3 regions of the Limnobacter sp. UBA3528 genome follow, and region 3 is predicted to be linked to each of the others. Evidence: predicted binding sites of a transcription regulator. Region 3 holds the regulator's gene; each other region holds the start of a gene.
What was found. Region 3 encodes sigma-54, which starts transcription at its own class of promoters, with help from an activator protein. Its sites were predicted from a motif close to TGGCANGNAANCTGCTTT; they were not measured.
Positions count from the first base shown of each region.

Region 1 (5,824 bases), on a different contig from region 3:
CCCGCAAACGCGATCATTGCGCCATTGTCAGTGCACAGGCTAAGTTCTGGGAAATAAACCTCGACACCACGTTTGCGCGCTGCTTTCACCAATTGTTCTCGCAGCAATTTATTGGCTCCCACCCCACCAGCCACCACCAGTCGTTTGTGGTCTTGCTGAAGGCAGGCTGCGAGGGCCTTTTTGACCAAGGTTTCAACAATTGCCGCTTGAAAGCTGGCCGCAAGGTCGGCTTTGTCGGTGTCGCTGATCACCATGGTTTCAGAAGGCTGCTTGACGTCCGCCAGCTTCATGGCCGTGGTCAGCACTGCTGTTTTCAAGCCAGAGAAACTGAACATGAAGTCGCCGCTGTGCAGCATGGGGCGGGGCAACTTAAAGCGTTCGGGGTCGCCATTCTCAGCCAGTTTCGACAGGGCAGGGCCGCCAGGGTAAGGCAGACCGATCATTTTTGCTGTTTTGTCAAAGGCCTCACCCGCCGCATCGTCGAGTGTTTCACCCAACAAGGCATAACGCCCCAAACCTTCCACGCCCATGAGTTGCGTGTGTCCGCCGCTGACCAACAAGGCCGTGAAAGGAAAGGCGGGAGGGTTGGCTGAAAGCAGGGGCGACAGCAAATGACCTTCGAGGTGATGCACCGGAATAACTGGCAAGTTCAAACCCATGGCCAGGCTGTAAGCGAAGGCGCAACCCGCCATCAAGGCGCCAGGCAGGCCAGGCCCCGTGGTTACTGCAATCGCATCAACATCAGACATTGAAATGCCTGCTTGCGCAAAAGTGTCGTCCATCAACGGAATCAAGCGGCGAATGTGGTCGCGCGAAGCCAGTTCGGGTACCACACCACCGTAATCCTTGTGCATGGCAATTTGGGAATAAAGGGCCTGTCCTAAAATGCGGCCATCAGTTGCGCACAGCGCCACGCCGGTTTCGTCACAGGAACTTTCAAAACCTAGCACTATTTTTGGGGCAATTGCAGCGGGGGTCACTTTGGGCAGCCAGAACGTATTCAAGGCCGTATTTTAGCCCAGGCCTGCTGAATTCGGCAGCCTGTTCACTTCAAGCACCATGTTCTGTACAGAATGGTGCGCTGCACTAGTTGGGTGCCAGCCCTTCCGTTCAATATTCCCCCATTTCGCCAGAATCAGCCTCTTTGTGGTGCAAAAACCGCTTGAATTGGCTGGCACGCCCCTTGCATTGACACGTGCGTAGGTCGTCAACGGCGGCGATCTGCAGGTGGATTGACAGGTCTCCCAAGGTTGCGAAAGTGGCCAAGGGAGTTGGACAACGGCGTCCGTGCTGCTTCGTGCAGCCGGGGGCCGTTTTTTTTTGGGTAATTTGGGAAAAATAGTATGCTGATGTCCGTCAAAAAACAGAAGCTGGTGGTAATTGGTAACGGCATGGCCGGTATCCGGGTGGTTGAGGAGCTAATCAAGCTTGCACCTGACTTGTATGAAATCACCGTGTTTGGCGCAGAGCCGCATCCCAATTACAATCGGATCATGCTTTCGCCGGTGTTGGCTGGAGAGCAGAAATTCGAAGAAATCGTGCTCAATGATTGGGACTGGTACACCAGCAACAACATTACCCTGCACGTGGGCCGAGAGGTCACTGAAATTGACCGTGTAAAACGGGTGGTGAAATGCGCAGACGGCACCACCGCTCCGTACGATCGTTTGCTGCTGGCCACGGGCTCCAATTCATTCATTCTGCCTGTGCCTGGTTCAACTTTGCCTGGCGTCATCGGTTACCGCGACATTGCCGACACTGAAGCCATGTTGGAGGCCGCCAAGCATTACAAAAAAGCAATCGTAATCGGTGGCGGTTTGCTGGGCCTGGAAGCCGCCAACGGCCTGGCCATTCAAGGCATGGATGTCAGCGTGGTGCATTTGCCCACCTGGTTGATGGAACGCCAACTTGACCCCACCGCAGCAGGTTTGCTGCAAAAAAGTCTTGAAACCAAAGGCCTGAAATTCTTGCTGGCCAAAAACACCAAAGCCTTACATGCCGGGGCTGATGGGCGTGTTGCCAAAATTGAATTTGCCGATGGTGAAGTGCACGACGCAGACTTGGTTGTAATGGCGGTGGGCATTCGCCCGAACGACAAATTGGCCGCTAGCAGCGGTTTGCACTGCAATCGAGGTGTTGTGGTTAACGACACCATGCAAACCATTACCGACCCCAAAATTTATTCTGTGGGCGAATGCGCCAGCCACCGTGGTGTTGCCTATGGTTTGGTGGCCCCCTTGTTTGAACAGGCCAAGGTGTGTGCCAACCACCTTGCTCAGTTTGGCATTGGCCGTTACGAGGGCTCTGTGACGTCAACCAAGCTCAAAGTCACCGGTGTAGATCTGTTTTCTGCTGGCAATTTCATGGGTGGCGAAGGCTGCGAAGAGCTACTGCTTTCCGACCCCATTGGTGGCGTGTACAAAAAACTGGTCATCAAGGAAGACAAACTGGTGGGCGCCTGCCTGTACGGCGACACGGTGGATGGATCCTGGTACTTCAAGCTGATGCGTGAAGGCAAGGCCATCAAAGAGATTCGCGAGAAGCTGATGTTCGGCCAGAACAACATTGGCGACACCGGCCACGAGGGGCAAAGCCAGGCCAGCAAAATGTTGGATACGGATGAAGTGTGCGGTTGCAACGGCGTGTGCAAGGGCACCATTGTGCAGGCCATTAAAACCAAGGGCCTGTTCACCATTGAAGAAGTGCGCAAGCACACCAAAGCCAGTGCAAGCTGCGGTTCATGCACCGGTTTGTGCGAGCAAATTTTGATGAGCACTGCGGGTGCCGATTATTCCGCCACACCCAAAACAAAACCCATGTGTGGCTGTACCGATCATGGTCACCAAGTGGTTCGCGATGCGATTTTCAAGCACCACTTAACCACCAAAGAAGAAGTGTTCGCGACCATGAACTGGCGCACACCCAACGGTTGCGCAAGCTGCCGCCCAGCGGTGAATTATTACCTCATCAGTTCCTGGCCAGGCGAAGCTGTGGACGATCCACAAAGCCGCTTTATCAATGAACGCGCGCACGCCAATATTCAGAAAGACAAAACCTATTCTGTGGTGCCTCGCATGTGGGGTGGCGAAACCACTGCGGCTGAATTGCGTCGCATTGCCGATGTGGTCGACAAGTACAACATTCCAACAGTGAAGGTCACCGGTGGCCAACGCATCGACTTGCTGGGCGTGAAAAAAGAAGACCTGCAAGACGTGTGGAAAGATTTGGACATGCCCAGCGGCCATGCCTATGCCAAAGGTTTGCGTACCGTTAAAACCTGTGTGGGCAGTGAATGGTGCCGTTTTGGCACGCAAGACAGCACGCAGATGGGCAAAGACCTTGAACGTGGTTTGTTCAAAATGTACGCGCCCCACAAAGTAAAACTGGCTGTCTCGGGTTGTCCGCGCAATTGCGCTGAAAGCGGCATCAAGGATGTGGGCGTGATCGGTGTTGATTCCGGTTGGGAAATTTATGTGGGTGGTAACGGCGGCATTAAAACCGAAGTGGCCCAGTTCCTGTGCCGTGTCAAAACCTCAGATGAAGTGATGGCCGTCAGTGGTGCTTTCCTGCAGCTGTATCGCAAGGAAGGCTGGTACCTGGAGCGCACAGTGCATTATCTCGAGCGCGTGGGTCTTGAACACGCCAAGGCCCGTGTGGTTGATGATGTCGCCAATCGCGATGCCCTGTGGGCCGAGCTGCAAGCCGCGCTGGCCATTGAGGAAGACCCATGGCACAAGCCCAAAGAAGCACAGGTTGATTTGCGTCAGTTCATTCCAATCAAACTGGCGGAGGTGGTCTAATGTCGGCATCACTACTTAAGGAACAGAAGGAAATTCAAATGGAATGGATCGACATATGCGCAGTGGAAGACATCCCGGTCTTGGGGTCACGCATTGTGCGCCGCCCTACCGGGCAAGACATCGCAATTTTTCGCAACAGCGAAGAACAGGTGTTTGCGCTGCTGGATGAATGTCCACACAAAAAAGGCCCGTTAAGCCAGGGCATCGTTCATGGCACCACCGTAACTTGCCCCCTGCACAACTGGCAAATTGGCCTGGCCGATGGTTGTGCACGTGAACCCGATGAAGGTTGCACTGCCAAGTTCACCGTGCAGGTGGTGGATGGCCGTGTGCACTTGAAAGCCAGCGAAGTGAAAAACCACGGCATTTAAATCACCATGACCGAATTGCTGCAAACCATTAAAACCACCAAAACAACCTGCCCTTATTGTGGCGTGGGTTGTGGTGTGGTGGTGCGTACGCAAGCGGGAAAAATTATTGATGTGAAAGGCGACGAAACACACCCTGCCAACCTGGGCAAGCTGTGCAGCAAAGGCAGCAAGCTGGCTGAAACGGCGGCTGCAAATGTGTATGGGCAAGTGCGTGCCAGCCAACCTTTGTTGCGCATTCAGCGTGACCAGCAAGTGGCTGCCACCGATTGGAGCACCGCACTTGATTTCACCGCCCGTGAATTTGCGCGGTTGATTGCCACGTACGGCCCCGACAGTGTTGGGTTTTACATCAGCGGCCAACTGCTGACCGAAGACTATTACGTGTTCAACAAACTGGCCAAGGGTTTGATTGGCACCAACAACATCGACACCAATTCACGCCTGTGCATGAGCAGTGCTGTGAGCGGTTATAAACGCACCTTGGGTGCCGACGCGCCGCCTTGCAATTACGATGACCTGGCCTTGGCTGATTGTGTGTTCATCGCCGGTTCCAACATGGCCTATGCGCACCCGATTGCCTATCGCAGGCTTGAAGCCGCGCGTGCTGCCAAGCCTGGTCACAAACTGATTGTGGTTGACCCCCGTGCCACCGACACCGCGCTGATGGCTGATTTGCATTTGAAAATTCAGCCCGGCACCGACGTGATGCTGTTTAATGCCATGCTGCATGTGATGATGCAAAACGGCTGGCTGGACATGGCTTACATCAACAAACACACCGAAGGCTTCGAGGCTGTCGCCAAAGGCCTGGCCGATTACACGCCAAAACTCGCTTCCAGCGTGTGTGGAGTTCCCGAGGCAGACATTGTATTGGCTGCCACCTGGTTCGCCCAAAGCAACAGGACACTCTCCCTGTATTGCCAAGGGTTGAACCAGGCCACCACGGGAACCGATAAAAACACCTCGCTGATTGCCCTGCATTTGGCCACTGGTCAAATTGGCAAAGAAGGTTCTGGTCCGTTTTCCCTCACCGGGCAACCCAATGCCATGGGCGGCAGGGAAGTGGGTGGATTGTCCACCTTGCTGCCCGCACACCGGGAGTTGAACAACCCGGCACACGTGGCAGAAGTGGCGGCATTTTGGGGGGTGAAGCAAATTAGTGCCACGCCCGGCGCCAGTGCAGTTGAAATGTTTGATCAATTGGAGCAGGGCAAAATCAAGGCGGTGTGGGTGGCTTGCACCAACCCTGCGCACTCATTGCCCAATTCGCAAAAAGTAGCGCGTGCCTTGCAAAATGCCGAGCTGGTGGTGGTGCAAGACGCTTACCTGACACCTGCCACCGTGCAGTATGCCGACGTGCTGTTGCCTGCAACCACTTGGGGCGAAAAAGAAGGCACCGTCACCAATAGTGAAAGGCGAATCAGCCGCGTACGGCCAGCAATACCCGCCTATGCCGATTCAAAAAACGATTGGCAAATTGTGGTGGATTTTGCACAGCGGCTTGAAGTGGAATTGCAAAAGCTGGGCGTGCAAAGCCCACGCCTTGACAACACGGCCAACGCTTTCATGCCGTACGCCAATACCGAAGAAATTTTCAACGAGCACCGCGAAACAACGCGTGGCCGTGATTTGGACATTACCGGTTTAAGCTAC
Region 1 covers NZ_DFOZ01000028.1:11,184-17,007, reverse strand. Annotated here, with positions in the region: gene tsaD (tRNA (adenosine(37)-N6)-threonylcarbamoyltransferase complex transferase subunit TsaD) at 1-1,004, opposite strand, end outside; gene nirB (nitrite reductase large subunit NirB) at 1,344-3,800, shown strand; gene nirD (nitrite reductase small subunit NirD) at 3,800-4,171, shown strand; gene B4N58_RS07995 (nitrate reductase) at 4,178-5,824, shown strand, end outside.
Region 1: a site for sigma-54 is predicted at 1,173-1,190, ahead of nirB (nitrite reductase large subunit NirB). Genes of this name have one in related genera too.

Region 2 (5,824 bases), on a different contig from region 3:
CCGTTCACTACACCCAGTACATCGCGCTCAATATCAAAGCGAATGGTGCCCGCAATGGCGTAGGCCACCACCAGCGGCGGGCTGGCGAGGAACGCCTGCTTCGCATAGGGGTGAATGCGGCCATCGAAGTTGCGGTTGCCGCTCAATACAGCGGTGGCGTACAAATCGCGGTCGATAATTTCTTGCTGAATTTTAGGATCAAGCGCGCCACTCATGCCATTGCAAGTGGTGCATGCAAAAGCCACAATGCCAAAGCCCAGCTTTTCCAGTTCAGGCAACAGGCCTGAGTCTTTCAAATACAGCTCGGCCACTTTCGAGCCTGGTGCAAACGATGACTTTACCCAGGGCTTTCGCACCAGGCCCAGTTCATTGGCTTTGCGGGCCAACAGCGCCGCAGCCACTACGTTGCGTGGGTTGCTGGTGTTGGTGCAACTGGTAATGGCAGCAATAATCACGGCGCCGTCGGGCATCAAACCTTCAGCTTCTTGAGCGCGCGCGGCGTCCAGGTTGCCTGCAATGCCTTTGGCTGCCAAATCGCTTGTGGCCACTCGGGCATGCGGGTTTGACGGGCCAGCCATGCTGCGTACCACTTTGCTTAAATCAAATGTCAACACACGCTCGTATTCAGCACCTGTCATTTTGCCGGCCCACAAGCCAGTGTGTTTGGCGTAGTGTTCCACCAGCTTCACTTGCTCGTCTTCACGGCCAGTTAACTTCAGGTAGTCGATGGTTTGCTCGTCGATGTAGAACATCGCGGCGGTGGCACCGTATTCCGGGGTCATGTTCGAGATGGTCGCCCGATCACCAATCGTCAGGCTGTTGGCACCTTCACCGAAAAATTCAATGTAGGCACCCACCACGCGTTCCTTGCGCAAAAACGCAGTCAATTCCAGCACGATGTCCGTTGCAGTAATGCCAGGCTGACGCTTGCCAGTCAGCTCCACGCCCACAATATCGGGCAGGCGCATCATGGATGCACGGCCCAGCATCACGGTTTCAGCTTCCAGACCGCCCACGCCAATTGAAATCACGCCCAGCGCATCCACATGAGGTGTGTGGCTGTCTGTGCCCACGCAAGTGTCGGGAAAAGCTACACCATCGCGCACCTGCACCACTGGAGACATTTTCTCCAAATTGATTTGGTGCATGATGCCGTTGCCGGCCGGAATTACATCCACATTCTTGAATGCGGTTTTGGTCCAGTTGATGAAGTGAAAACGGTCTTCATTGCGACGTTCTTCAATGTCGCGGTTTTTCTGAAATGCGTCGGGATCAAAACCGCCACATTCCACCGCCAGTGAATGGTCTACGATCAATTGAGTTGGCACCACCGGGTTCACCAGCGACGGGTCTCCGCCTTCGTCTGCGATTGCATTGCGCAGGCCAGCCAAATCCACCAAAGCGGTTTGACCCAGAATGTCGTGGCACACCACGCGCGCTGGGTACCAGGGAAAGTCCAGGTCGCGCTTGCGGTACACCAATTGCTTCAGGCTGTCAGTCAGCGCAGCAGGTTCGCAGCGGCGTACCAATTGCTCGGCCAACACCTTGCTGGTGTAGGGCAGCTTGTCCCAGGCGCCAGGCTCGATTGCATCTACAGCCGATTGGGCGTCGAAGAAATCAAGCTGGGTACCGGGCAGATTTTTACGAAATTGAGTGTTCATAGATTATTTGCGATCCTTGATGGGGACAAATTTCTGATCTTCCGGGCCTGTGTAGTTGGCGCTTGGGCGAATAATCTTGCCGTCGATGCGCTGCTCGATCACGTGGGCGCTCCAGCCGGAAGTACGGGCAATCACGAACAGGGGGGTGAACATGGCGGTGGGTACACCCATCATGTGGTAGCTCACTGCGCTGAACCAGTCCAGGTTCGGGAACATTTTCTTGATTTCCCACATGGTGCTCTCAAGACGTTCAGCAATGTTGTACATCTTCATGTTGTTCTGTTCTTTGGACAAGTCTTCCGCCACTTTCTTGATCACCACGTTACGGGGGTCGCTCACGGTGTACACGGGGTGGCCAAAGCCGATTACTACTTCCTTGCGTTCAACACGGGCGCGAATATCGGCTTCCGCTTCATCGGGGTTGTCGTAACGCTTTTGAATTTCGAAGGCCACTTCATTGGCGCCGCCATGCTTGGGGCCACGCAGGGCACCAATACCGCCACAAATGGCGGAATACATGTCAGAACCCGTGCCAGCCACCACGCGGCTGGTGAATGTTGATGCATTGAATTCGTGTTCTGCGTAAAGAATCAGCGAGGTGTGCATGGCGCTAACCCAGCTGTCACGAGGCTTTTCACCATGCAGCAAGTGCAGGAAGTGGCCGCCAATTGAATCATCGTCGGTTTCCACTTCAATGCGCTTGCCGTTGTGGCTGTAGTGGTACCAGTACAGCAGCATGCTGCCCAGGCTGGCCATCAGCTTGTCGGCAATGTCGCGTGCGCCGGGGTGGTTGTGGTCGTCTTTTTCAGGTTGCAGGCAACCCAGTACCGAAACACCGGTGCGCATCACATCCATGGGGTGGGCTGAAGGGGGCAGTGCTTCCAGCGCCTGCTTCACGCCTGCGGGAATACCGCGCAATGCCTTCAGTTTTAGTTTGTAGCCAGCCAGTTCAGCCACTGTGGGCAGCTTGCCGTGCACCAGCAGGTAAGCAATTTCTTCAAACTCGGTGGTGGTTGCCAAGTCCAGAATGTCGTAACCACGGTAAGCCAAGTCGTTGCCTGTGCGGCCTACGGTACACAGGGCAGTGTTGCCAGCGGCTGTACCTGAAAGGGCGACTGATTTTTTGGGTTTGAAGCCAGGGGTTGTTGTTTGTTGCTCAGACATTTCTGTCTCCTGTCAAAATAATGTTTTATAACAATTGTTTATGTTGTTTTATTGAAGTCATTTCTGCTGAAACAAGGCATCCAGCTTCTGCTCAAAATCGTGGTAGCCAATGCTGTCATACAGCTCCATGCGGGTTTGCATGGTGTCCAGTACATTTTTCTGGGTACCGTCGCGGCGAACTGCTTCATACACATTCTGTGCTGCCTTGTTCATGGCACGGAATGCGCTTAGTGGGTACAACACCAGACCCACGCCTGCGCCTTTCAATTCTTCGGTGGTGAACAGGGGCGTTGAGCCAAACTCGGTGATGTTGGCCAATATAGGCACCTTCACCGCATCTACAAACTGCTGATACATGCTCAGTTCGGTCATGGCTTCCGGGAAAATCATGTCAGCACCAGCTTCCACGCAGGCGCAAGCCCGGTCAATGGCCGATTGCAAACCTTCCACGGCCAGCGCGTCGGTACGGGCCATGATTACGAAATCGTCTGAACCGCGTGCGTCAACTGCTGCCTTGATGCGGTCGACCATTTCTGCTTGGGTCACAATCGCCTTGCCGGGGCGGTGGCCGCAGCGCTTGGCACCCACTTGATCTTCAATGTGCATGGCAGCAGCACCGGCTTTCATCATGGCTTTGGTGGTGCGGGCAATGTTGAACGCTGATGAACCGAAGCCTGTGTCAACGTCGACCAGCAAGGGGGTGTCGCACACATCGGTAATGCGACGCACATCGGTCAACACGTCGTCCAGGCCAGAAATACCCAAGTCGGGCAGGCCCAGCGAACCAGCCGCTACACCGCCGCCGCTCAGGTAAATGGCTTTAAATCCAGCGCGCTTGGCCAGCAATGCGTGGTTGGCGTTGATTGCGCCGATTACTTGCAAAGGTTGTTCGTCTTTCACTGCCTGGCGGAAACGGGCGCCTGCGGAATTTTGGGTCATGGTGTTCTCCTTGTTGTATGTTTTTGGTAGTGCAGGGTTCATGCCAGTTGATTAAATTGTTTATAAAATCTTTTTAAATCAATATTTTTATAAGAATAATTAAGGTAATGTATATAATATTATTGTGTTCAATTGAAACATTGTTGTTTAAAATAAAACCTCTCAATGTTTTAAAAGAACAAGTCTTGTTTTAAATGAAACCTAGAATCGTAGTGTTCAGCATCAGTGCACTGGCGGGTACCCTAAGGGAAATTGCCCGTGACTATGCCGGTTCAGCCAATATTGAGCTGGTTCCCAAGGCCTATGAAGATGCCTTGGCTTACGCACGCAACCGCTATTACACCGACACGGCCGATGTCTTCATCGCCGCAGGTTCCAATGGCGCATTCTTGCAAAATCAGCTTGAGGCCCCCTTGGTGATCATCCGCACCGATGGTTTTGATGTGATGCAAGCATTGGCCTCTGCCAGAAAAGCGTCCGCAGCGGTGGGATTGGTCAGTTACGAGCATTCCTTCGAGGAGCTTGAACAATTTGCACGGGCGTTCGATGTGCCTTTGAACACCCGAACTTATCGCACACCTGAAGACGCGCGCCGCGCGGTACGGGAATTAGCCCAGTTGGGTGTCAAGGTGGTGGTTGGTTCAGGTTTGGTCACTGAAATTGCACAGGAAATGGGGCTGGAAGCCATTTTGATTTACTCCCGCCAAGGCGTTGTCAAGGCCTTTGAGGAAGCCATACGTCTGGCCAGTGCCAAGGCCTTGGGCGGAGTGCGTCGAAACAGCCAGGCCTACACGTATCACAACGAGCAAGATTTGATCGGCAACAGCAAGGCCGTAGAAAAGCTGCGCAACACGATTCGCCTGTGTGGCAGCATCGATTTTTCAGTGCTTATTCAAGGTAAAACTGGCGTGGGCAAAGAACTGGTGGCCCAATCCATTCACACGTCCAGTCCACGTGCAGGTAAACCGTTTGTGGCCATTAATTGCGCATCTTTGACTGAAAGCCTTTTGGAAAGCGAGTTGTTTGGCTATGAAGAGGGTGCGTTTTCAGGGGCCGTAAAAGGAGGGCGAGCCGGCATGTTTGAGAGCGCGCAAGGCGGCACCGTGTTTCTCGACGAAATTGGCGACATGCCTTTGGCTTTTCAAACGCGTTTATTGCGTATTCTCGAGGACAGCACCGTGCGCCGCATTGGGTCTGCTTCACCACGCAAAGTTGATTTTCGACTGCTTGCAGCCAGCAATGTGAACTTGCAGCAAGCGGTAGAAGAAGGGCGTTTTCGCGAAGACCTGTATTTCCGCCTGAATGAAATGTTGATCCATATACCGCCCTTGCGAGAACGCACCGAAGACATTGCCGAATTGGCGGGATACTTTTTGAGAACCACGCCAGTGCGAGTCAGCAAATCCAGATTCGACGAGTTTCTTCATCTGGCCCTGCCTATTCTTCAGTCATTGCCTTGGCCGGGCAATATTCGTCAATTAAAAAATGTGTGCCGCAGGGCGGCAGTCATGATGTTGCAAGAAAGTGATCTGTCGAGCTGGCCTACCTGGTTTCCAGATTTAATGGTTGACTCACAAAATTCAGCCCTGTCACCCGGGCAGTTGAAAGATTTGCCTGGCCCAATAGACTCGATGAATGCATTGGCCTTGGCATACAGCAGGGCGCCCAAGCATGGGCGGGCTGAGATTGTCCGTGAGGCACTCAAGGTGGTTGGTGGCGAAGTCAATAAAGTGGCTGAAGGTTTGGGAATTAGCAGATCAACTGTTTGGCGCTTGGGTAAAAGCGTTTAGTACCATGTCATATTCACCACCCATCCTGACCGAATCCGATGTTGAATTCACAGCCATTCGTGCCCAAGGTGCGGGTGGCCAAAACGTCAACAAAGTGTCCAGTGCCATTCATTTGCGTTTTGACATTCGTTCATCGTCTTTGCCTGAATTTATCAAAGAAAAATTGCTTGCTCTGCAGGACCAGCGTTTGACCAAAGAAGGCGTTATTGTCATCAAAGCGCAAACCACGCGTAGCCAGGAGCAAAATCGCGTAGACGCCCTTGCGCGCTT
Region 2 covers NZ_DFOZ01000022.1:1,063-6,886, reverse strand. Annotated here, with positions in the region: gene acnD (Fe/S-dependent 2-methylisocitrate dehydratase AcnD) at 1-1,661, opposite strand, end outside; gene prpC (bifunctional 2-methylcitrate synthase/citrate synthase) at 1,665-2,825, opposite strand; gene prpB (methylisocitrate lyase) at 2,883-3,764, opposite strand; gene prpR (propionate catabolism operon regulatory protein PrpR) at 3,959-5,554, shown strand; gene arfB (alternative ribosome rescue aminoacyl-tRNA hydrolase ArfB) at 5,559-5,824, shown strand, end outside.
Region 2: a site for sigma-54 is predicted at 3,793-3,810, ahead of prpB (methylisocitrate lyase). Genes of this name have one in related genera too.

Region 3 (5,824 bases):
CATGGTCGACAAACCTTGCCTTGGCAGCACACCGGCGATGCTTACAAGGTGTGGCTGAGCGAAGTGATGTTGCAGCAAACCCAGGTAACGACCGTGCTGGCGTACTACACCCGTTTTTTGCAGGCTTACCCGACTGTAGCCGACCTGGCTGGCGCCCCGGAGCAGGATGTGATGCAGTTGTGGGCCGGTTTGGGCTATTACACCCGTGCGCGTAATTTACATGCCTGTGCCAAGCAGGTGGTGGCCCGTTTTGGAGGGCAATTCCCGCGCACGGTGGCCGAGCTTGAAAGTTTGCCCGGCATTGGTCAGTCCACGGCAGGTGCAATTGCATCGCTGGCATATGGTGTGCAGGCTCCCATTCTGGACGGCAATGTGAAACGTGTGTTTTGCAGGTATTACGGCATCGAGGGGTACCCGGAGCAAACCACCATCAAGAAAACCTTGTGGGCTATTGCACAGGCCAATGTGCCAGAACAGCAGCCCGGTGTTTACAACCAAGCCTTGATGGACCTTGGGGCCACATGCTGTGTGCCGCGCAACCCTGCATGTTCAGCTTGCCCATTGATGCAAAGTTGTGTGGCTTTGCAAAAGGGCATGGTCGGGTTGTTGCCCACACCGAAACCCAAAAAAGCCCGGCCTGAATTGCATTTTGTCAGCATGATTGTGGAAGACGAGCGTGGCGCGGTGTTGCTGGAACTGCAAACAGGCAAAGGAGTTTGGCAGGGCCTGTGGACTACACCTTTTGAGGCCTGTGGTAGCCAGGGCGGTTTTGCAGACGATTTTGACAACTTAACCCGAATCGCAGCTGTGTGGGTTGAGCGCTATGGCTTGCAGGCCCACCGTGTTGAACTTGAGCATCAGTTGCACGCGTTGCAAGGTCAGCCTTGGTTGGTGCATGAATTAACCCACCGCAAAATGCACTTTAAATTGTTGCGTGTGAAGGTGCCCGGCGTGTGGATTGGTTGTCATGTGGTTAGTGAAAAGCCCGTGCCGAAAATTGTGCACAAATTGTTGGAGCAATCGAGAGCTTTAGCCCAGGCTGCGGTGCCGCAACAAAACGCTCTCGATCTCGGTTAAAGGCTGGTTGGTAAAACGCTTGGCCAGTGTTTCGGCCACATACACCGAGCGGTGTTGACCGCCGGTGCAACCAATGGCCACGGTCACGTAGCTGCGCTGCTCATTCAAATACGAGGGCAACCATTTTCTCAAATAGGTTTCGATATCGCTGATCAGCGGGTCGCTGCGATTGTCGGCTTGAATGTACCGTTGTACTTCTGTGTCTTTCCCGGTCAGTGGACGCAGGCTTTTGTCGTAATACGGGTTACTCAGGCAGCGCACATCAAACACCAGGTCTGCATCGCTGGGCAGGCCTTTTTTAAAACCGAAGGTTTCAAACACCAATGTAAGTTTGGCCGATTCTTCTTCTACGGTTTCAAGCACCCATCGCCGCAGTACAATGGGCTGCAGGGCAGAGGTGTCGATACAGCTTGCAATGTTTCTCAGGGGCTCAAGCGACTCTCGTTCCGCATCAACACATTCTTGCACGGTGGCTTGCTCGCCAAGGCGTGCGCTCATGGGGTGACGGCGGCGGCTTTCAGAGTAGCGGGTGATCAGGGTTTCATCGTCGGCATCCAGAAACAGAATGCGAACATCGGTTCCGTCGGCTTTCAGGGCCTGAATAATTTGGGGAACATCGATAATGTCTCGTCCAGTGCGGGCGTCGGCTGCAATCGCAATTTGCGTGATGCCCTCGGAGGACAAGCGCTGGATGACTTGCGGTATGAAAGAAGGCGGCAAGTTGTCGACACAGTAAAAGTGGGAGTCTTCCAGCGCGCGAATGGCGACTGATTTGCCCGAGCCTGAAAGGCCGGTGACCAATACCACTTTCATGTTAATCATGGCCGATGTCCGTTTCAGTGTCGGGGTCAACCTGTAGGTGGTCAATGCCGCCCAGTTCAGTGAGCATGGCTTTTTGTTGACGAACCATGAATTCGTCGAGTGTGTTGATACCCCGCATTTGCAAGATGGTGTTGCGCACCGCAGCTTCCAGCAACACGGCCAGGTTGCGGCCCGCAGCCACTGGCAATATGGCTTTGCGAATCGGCAGCCCCAGCACTTCCTGGAATTGTTGCTCGGTTACCAATCGTTCCTGGTGCAATTCTAGCGAGGCTTTACGAACCAGATGTACGATCAGCTTCAATCGCATTTTCCGGCGTACGGCGGTTTCACCAAAAATAGCCTTGATGTCGAGCAGGCCCACGCCGCGCACTTCCATCAGGTTGCGAATCAGTTCAGGGCAGCGCCCTTCGATCAGGTTGGGGGCTACGCGCGAGAATTCGACCACATCGTCTGCCACCAAGCCGTGCCCGCGAGAAATCAGTTCCAGGCCCAACTCGCTTTTGCCCAAACCCGACTCGCCACAAATAAGCACGCCCATGCCAAGCACATCCATGAACACGCCGTGCATCATGGTGGTGGGGGCTAACCATTTGTTGATGTACACGCGCAGAAAATCGATGATTTCGGCGGCTGACAATGGAGTGGCCAGCAGGGGGATGTTGGATTCGTCGCAGGCGGCCTTCAGTAGGGTATGGGGCTGAAACGATTCAGCCACGATGATTGCGGGCGGATCGCCTTCGATTAGCTTGTCGATTTGGTGTTTTTTGCGTTCGTCGCTGATGCGGGCGAAGTATTCGATTTCCTGACGACCAAACACCTGAATGCGGCCAGGGTGGATGGTATTCAAGTGGCCTACGAGGTCGGAAGATGCAAAACACTGAAGATCCAGGTGGCGGTCACCACCATTTAAACCGGCCAGCCAGTCAAGCTTGAGTTTGTTGCGGTTGGCTTCGATCAGTTCTTTCAGTTGCTTCACAGGCTTAACTCGCGGGTTGGTAGGGCTCCCAGGTGGCGATGAGCTGGTGCATGGCGCCGGGGTCTGCTTCAGTCATGAGTTTCTCACGGAAATCCTTGTCAGACAGCATTTGAGCCAGTTCAGACAGTATATCCAGATGATGCTGGTTTGCGCTTTCTGGCACCAGCAAAAACATGAGCAGTTTGACGGGTTGACCGTCAGGGGCGTCGAAGGGAATTGGATCTTGAACTCGAACCAGTGAAGCGATGGGTTCGCGAAGGCCCTTGATGCGACCATGCGGCACAGCGACTTGTTGACCAAGTCCGGTGGAACCCAGGCGTTCACGTGCAAAGAGGCTGTCGAAAACCTTGGAGCGAGCAATGCCCTGGTTGTTTTCAAACACCAAACCGGCTTGTTCAAACACGCGCTTTTTGCTGGTGACCTGTGCATCCAGCAAAATGTTGGATGGAGGCAGTAGATTTGCGATCAAGTTCATCGCTGTTGATTCCTGAGACCCGCTTCTAATCGTGGGGCCGATTATACGCCATAAAAACAGAAAAGGCGGATGGAAGTCCGCCTTTTGATTTTCCCTGAAATTACAGAGGTTTATTCGGCTTCTTCGACCACCTGGTGTTTGATCGGTGTGTGATTGTGATTGGTTAGTTTGTCTTTGTGACGCAGTACCTGGCGATCCAGTTTGTCGGCCAGCGCATCAATGGCTGCGTAGAGGTTTTCATGACTTGCTTCAGCGTGAATGTCTTTGCCGCGAACGTGCAGCGTAACATCTGCCCTTTGAACCAGCTTGACCACCGAGATGGTCACCGATGCATCAATGACGTGATCAAAATGCCTTTTCACCCGATCCAGTTTTTCGATGACGTAGTTTCGAATTGCTGGGGTAACTTCCAGATGATGACCATTGATGTTCAAGTTCATAAGGTATCTCCTTTCGTTGCTGCGGGGGGAAGCTTTAAATTTAAAGCGACTTGCGCATGTTCACCGGGGGTATTTTCAGTGATTCCCGGTATTTAGCGACCGTGCGTCTTGCGACCACGATGCCCTGTTGACCGAGTAGGTCGGCGATTTGGCTGTCAGATATCGGCTGCTTGGCGTCCTCCGCAGAAATCAGTTGCTTGATGAGTGCACGTATTGCTGTGCTGGAAGCCTGACCACCCGAGTCGGTGGAAACATGACTTCCGAAGAAATACTTTAGCTCAACCAACCCATAGGGCGTCAACATATATTTTTGCGTGGTAACCCTTGACACGGTCGATTCATGCAGTCCCAAGAGATCGGCAATTTCCCTCAGAACCAAGGGCTGCATTGCGATTTCGCCGTGATTGAAGTAGCCGATTTGCCGTTCTACGATGGCTTGGCTCACCCGTAAAATAGTGTCAAATCGCTGCTGAACGTTTTTTAACAACCAGCGAGCCTCTTGTAATTGCGCACTGAGTTGCGCACTTTGACCACGGTGTGATCGCAAGATGGAGGCATACATTTCATTAATACGGATTTTTGGCATCACGTCGGGGTTCAGTTGCACATGCCACTGTCCACTCAGTTTTTTCACGATCACGTCGGGCACCACATGGTCATCGTCGATGCGTCGAAAACGCGCACCGGGAAACGGCTCGAGTGAACGAATGATTTGATGACATGTTTTTAGCATGTCCTCGTCGACGTTCAATGCTTTTTTCAGCTTGGTGAAGTCGCGTTGGGCCAATAAACCCAAGTGGTCGCGAATAATGTGCTGACAGTTGCTGTACAGGTTTGGCTGGCAAGTAATGTCTTTGCGCTGGGCCAGTTGCAGCAGCAGGCATTCGGCTGCATTGCGGGCACCCACGCCGGGTGGGTCAAAACTTTGCAGCAGGCGCAAGGCCGCGCTGAGTTCTTCAAACTCCAGGTCGGGCTCGTCCTGCAGGGTTTCCCACAGGTCTTCAAGTTCAACAGTCAGGTAGCCATCGTCGCTGAGGTAGTCAATCAGCCAAAGCACCAGGTTTTTGTCACGTTCGCTGGCCTGTGTCATGCGCAGCTGGTCGATCAGGTGCTGGTGCAGGCTGCTGTCGGGCGCAGCCAGTTGCAGGCCGGGTTTTTCTTCATCGCCATCGGCACCTGCGCCGCTGTTGTCGCGCCAGTCGCCTTCCCAGTTGTCCTGGATGGAGTCGATGGTCTCGCGCTGAACAATTTCTTCGCTTTGATTGTCTTGTTCAGCTTGCTGATCGCTGACCGGTTCGCTGGCTTTGCGGGGGTCGGGATCGGCCTCAAAGCTGTCGCCCTGTGGCTCGTGCAGTTCGCCATTGCTGCTGTCCAGGCTCAGGGTGCGCTCGCCTTCCACGGCCTCTTCGTCAGCCAACTCCAGCAGTGGGTTTTCAGCCAGCGCTTGTTGAATTTCCTGCTGCAACTCCAGTGTGGACAATTGCAGCAAGCGAATGGATTGCTGCAACTGAGGCGTGAGCGTGAGGTTTTGCGAGACTTTAAGCTGAAGGGATTGTTTCATGGAGATTCAGCTTTACATACGGAAGTGTTCGCCGAGGTACACGCGGCGTACATCGTCGTTTTTCACAATTTGCTCGGGACTGCCCGAGGCCAGCACGCGGCCCGCGCTGATGATGTAGGCACGATCACAAATGCCCAGGGTTTCCCGTACATTGTGGTCGGTGATCAGCACGCCGATGCCGCGGTCCTTGAGGTGGCGGATGATGCTCTTGATGTCGTTCACGGAGATCGGGTCGACCCCGGCGAAGGGCTCATCCAGCAGAATAAAATCCGGGTCCGTGGCCAGGCCCCGGGCGATCTCCGCGCGCCGGCGCTCGCCGCCGGACAGGCTCATGCCCATGCTGTCGCGGATATGGTCGATGTGGAATTCCTGCAGCAGTTTCTCCAGCTGCTCCTTGCGCTCCGCCTTGCTCAGGTTCTTGCGCGTTTCCAGGATCGCCATGATGTTCTGCTCCACGGTGAGGCGGCGGAAGA
Region 3 covers NZ_DFOZ01000032.1:42,755-48,578, reverse strand. Annotated here, with positions in the region: gene mutY (A/G-specific adenine glycosylase) at 1-1,077, shown strand, start outside; gene rapZ (RNase adapter RapZ) at 1,030-1,899, opposite strand; gene hprK (HPr(Ser) kinase/phosphatase) at 1,892-2,875, opposite strand; gene B4N58_RS10080 (PTS sugar transporter subunit IIA) at 2,880-3,350, opposite strand; gene hpf (ribosome hibernation-promoting factor, HPF/YfiA family) at 3,461-3,790, opposite strand; gene B4N58_RS10070 (RNA polymerase factor sigma-54) at 3,831-5,351, opposite strand; gene lptB (LPS export ABC transporter ATP-binding protein) at 5,364-5,824, opposite strand, start outside.